2 regions of the Bacillus sp. Brlt_9 genome follow, and region 2 is predicted to be linked to the other one. Evidence: riboswitches for the same ligand, from Rfam matches in the RefSeq annotation. Region 2 holds a riboswitch; the other holds the start of a gene.

Region 1 (2,208 bases), on a different contig from region 2:
CATACCTCTTCAATCGTCGTTAATGTTTTGTATTCTGTGCTGTGCGGTAACTTTGTTTGATTTAATACTGCAATGGCATCACCTTTCCAACTGACAGACCTCGGAATAGTAACAATTGTACTCATGCTTTTACGCCTCCAGAAACTGTCCGTTGAAATAATGTTCGAAACAGTTGAATATCAGCACCCTTAGATTCATATTTTATTAGTTCTTTCCCTAAGGATAGTGCATGTTTCTTCGCTTGAATTCTCGTTTCTTTATTTGCTATTTCATCTAAATCAGCTACATGCGCTAAACCAATTGTTCTACGGATAAGCTCACATCCAGCGAATCCAACAGCATCCGTAAAAATATTTTGCAAAATAATCGGCAACCATTGTTTCTCTTTCGTATATGCTTCTACACCTTCTCCAATCCATAACTTCGTAAAAGCTTCTACAAAATAACTCCATGTTTTCTCAATATGGAAAAATAGCACATTTCTTTTTTCCTCTTCACGTGATAACGCATTTAATAATAAATTGGCAATAAATTGACCAAGATCAAATCCAAATGGGCCATATGTTGCAAATTCCGGATCAATCACGTTCGTTTCAGAAGGCGATGAAAAAATACTACCAGTATGTAAATCACCATGAATAAGCGCTTCTTTTCTCGTTAAAAATTTATATTTATACTGTGCGACTTTTAACTTTAAAGTTTTGTCACTCCACAATTCATCAACTGCTAGTTGTAACTCTGGCTCATAATCATTCGTATCGTAATGGCCAAACGGATCTGTAAACACTAAATCTTCTGTAATTTTGCAAAGGTCCGGGTTTACAAATGTACCTTCTAGTACCCTTTTCTCTTCTGACTCTAACCCGAAGTCTGAAGTATAAAACAACACATGTGCTAGAAAACGACCAATATGTTGGGATAAAAGTGGGTACTCTTCTCCATCTATTAATCCTTTTCTAGCAATTGTTAGCCTTGATAAGTCTTCTATTACTGTTACTGCTAACTCTTCATCATGACTGTACACTACCGGCACGTATTCCGGCACATACTTCGCAAAAATTTGTAATGCTTTACTTTCAATCGTCGCTCTTTTTATAGACAATGGCCAGCTCTCACCAACTACTTTCGCATATGGCAATGCTTGTTTTATTATAATAGACTTCTCTCCATCACCTAATTTGAACACGTAATTTAAATTTCCATCTCCAATTTCATGACAAACTACATTTGCTTTCTTTTCAAAATAACCATGTTCTTTCGCATATTGTATAGCTGTCGTTTCAGTTAATGAATAATATCCCATCGTCTTCTCCCCCTTTTTTTAATTCAGAGGTTTTTCTGACGTAGAAAAACCTCTTTCCACTAAGAAAGAGGTTTGAAGTTTATCTTCTCCCCTCTTATCTGCCAGAAAGTAAACTTTCTGCTGGAATTAGCACCGTGCCTTTTGGCGTAAATAAACGCCCCATTTCACAATGGTATTACGGTCGGTTGCTGGGCTTCATCGGGCCAAATCCCTCCACCTGCTCTTGATAAGAGTTTTATAATTTTTTTGAATTTTTAACTTTATGTTGAAGACTATACCAAGAATAAAAATCACTTGTCAACATTTTATTTGTATAATTCTGGACGACGATCTGCAAAAACTGGAATTCCTTTTCGTACTTCTTTAATTTTTTCAAAATGAAGCTCTCCAAATAAAATTGATTCTTCTTCATTCGCTTCTACAACAACTTCGCCCCAAGGATCGACAATTAAAGAATGACCGGCAAACTCATTATTCGGATCCTTTCCTGTCCTATTACATGCAACAACATAACATTGATTTTCAACTGCTCTTGCTTGTAATAGCAAACGCCAATGTGCTAAACGAACCAATGGCCATTCTGCTACAACAAATAAAACTTTTGCACCTTTCGCAGTATGAACGCGCATCCATTCTGGAAAGCGAATGTCATAACAAATTGTGCCGGCGCACTCTACATTATCTAGCTTAAATTCACCTGTACTATTTCCAGCTATTAAATATTTATGTTCATCCATAAGCTGAAATAAATGCACTTTACTATATTCTTTGACTAGTTCTCCTTCCTTGTTTACCACATACATTGTATTTGTAACACCTTGCTCTGTTTGCTTCGCAATAGAACCACCGACAATATGTACACCATATTGTTTCGACCATTCTTTCAGCTTTTCTTTCGTTTCCAA
Region 2 (2,208 bases):
TCACTTCTGGCATAAGACGTGGATATGTGCCGAAATACTTTTGAGTTAAACCAACGAGAATACCACCGATAGTTGTTACGCAAATGGTGTAATAAGGGGGAGAAGCGAAAATAGTAGGTAAGTACTCCCAAATAAAGTGAATGCCGATATTTATTGTAACTAAAAATAGCCAAACTGTTGCTCCTACTATAGAGCCTAAAAGAATGCCGTATAGGACGAGTATATAGTGCATGTCCTTTGTGTTTGTCATGTTATACCTCCGTTATGTAAGTTTTAATGTCGAAAGGAGTAAATATGCTACTGTGAAATGAAATGAATATGTATAGTATCTTTTTGAGAGGTTGGCTTATTCAATCTATTGAGGTCTCGTGAGAATTTGAAATGTATACAGTTAAACTACTTACTTAATTCTATATAGTAATCGTAGGTTTTAAAAGGTCTTTTTCAAATGAATATGGAATATATTTCTTTTGTTATGCGTGTCAAATTCTTTGTATTTAATTTAGAACATTCAGAAAAACCGATTGACATTAGGAAATTATTGCTATAAAATCAACGGTAATTGCATAGTCTTATCAAGAAAAGGTGGAGGGACAGGCCCAATGAAACCTTGGCAACAGCCGTATAACGGAATTGTGCCAAATCCTGCAGGTAATAAATCCTGAAAGATAAGAAAGAGCCTTTAGAGCGTGTTTTCAAACTGCTCCTTTCTTGTTTTCAGGAAAGGAGCAGTTTTTTATTTTGTATAAAAGAAAGGAGAATGAGAGATGGGAGAATCATGGGGAAAAGGAACGATTTGTGTGCAAGGTGGCTATACGCCAAAGAATGGTGAGCCGCGTGTTTTACCGCTTTATCAAAGTACAACGTATAAATACGATACTTCGGATGATTTAGCGGCCTTATTTAACTTAGAGGCGGAAGGATATATATATACGCGCATTGGAAACCCTACTTTAGCTGCATTTGAGCAAAAGCTAGCGGATTTAGAGGGTGGTGTAGGAGCTGTTGCAACGGCTTCTGGGCAGGCTGCTATTATGCTTGCCGTTTTAAATATTTGTAGTAGCGGAGACCACTTGCTTTGTTCTTCCACAGTTTACGGCGGGACGTTTAATTTATTTGGAGTGAGTTTGCGTAAGCTCGGTATCGATGTTACGTTCTTTAATCCGAATTTAACTGCTGATGAAATTGTGGCCCTTGCTAATGATAAAACGAAACTCGTTTATGCAGAATCGCTAGGAAATCCAGCGATGAACGTTTTAAATTTCAAAGAGTTTTCAGATGCAGCGAAAGAGCTAGAAGTACCTTTTATCGTGGATAATACATTAGCAACTCCTTATTTATGCCAAGCATTTGAACACGGAGCAAATATTATCGTTCATTCTACGACGAAATATATTGATGGGCACGCAAGCTCCTTGGGAGGCATTGTCATTGACGGAGGGAACTTCGATTGGACAAATGGGAAATATCCTGAACTTGTTGAACCGGATCCAAGTTATCACGGCGTAAGTTACATTCAAAATTTTGGTGCAGCAGCTTACATTGTGAAGGCGCGTGTTCAATTATTAAGAGACTACGGAAACTGTATGAGCCCATTCAATGCGTATATTAGCAATATCGGCTTAGAAACGCTGCATTTGAGAATGGAGCGTCATAGTGAAAATGCTCTCGCAGTTGCTAAGTGGCTTACTAACCATGAACGTATTGAATGGGTGAATTATCCGGGACTAGATAGTAATGAAAATTACTCGTTAGCACAAAAGTATTTGAAAAAAGGGGCTAGTGGTGTTTTAACATTCGGCATTAAGGGTGGATTAGAAGCGGCGAAAGAATTTATCGCAAATGTAAAACTAGCAACTCTCGTAACGCATGTAGCGGATGCACGAACTTGCGTTATACATCCCGCTAGCACGACGCATAGACAATTAAATGCTGAAGATCAGCGTTTAGCTGGCGTCACATCAGATTTAATTCGTTTATCGGTCGGTATAGAAGATGTTTCTGATATTATTGCAGATTTAGAAGCAGCTTTAGTCGGAGGCAAACAACATGCCGATCATAATTGATAAAGATTTACCAGCTCGCAAAGTGTTGCAGGAGGAAAATATTTTTGTAATGACGAAGGAGCGGGCAGAAACACAAGATATCCGGGCATTGAAGATTGCTATATTAAATTTAATGCCTACAAAGCAAGAAACAGAAGCGCAA

Evidence for each region. A riboswitch is a leader RNA that binds a small molecule or an ion and turns the genes downstream of it on or off. The one in region 2 is predicted to bind S-adenosylmethionine.
Region 1: it holds a riboswitch for S-adenosylmethionine, as region 2 does, so the genes downstream of both, mtnK (S-methyl-5-thioribose kinase) here and VF726_RS27360 (bifunctional O-acetylhomoserine aminocarboxypropyltransferase/cysteine synthase) in region 2, are expected to answer to the same signal.

What each region holds. Positions count from the first base shown of each region.
Region 1 covers NZ_JAYJLO010000002.1:785,740-787,947, reverse strand. Annotated here, with positions in the region: gene mtnA (S-methyl-5-thioribose-1-phosphate isomerase) at 1-125, opposite strand, end outside; gene mtnK (S-methyl-5-thioribose kinase) at 122-1,303, opposite strand; SAM riboswitch class I at 1,395-1,536, opposite strand; gene VF726_RS10430 (carbon-nitrogen family hydrolase) at 1,609-2,208, opposite strand, start outside.
Region 2 covers NZ_JAYJLO010000011.1:58,352-60,559, forward strand. Annotated here, with positions in the region: gene VF726_RS27355 (chloride channel protein) at 1-250, opposite strand, end outside; SAM riboswitch class I at 570-675, shown strand; gene VF726_RS27360 (bifunctional O-acetylhomoserine aminocarboxypropyltransferase/cysteine synthase) at 768-2,066, shown strand; gene metA (homoserine O-acetyltransferase MetA) at 2,050-2,208, shown strand, end outside.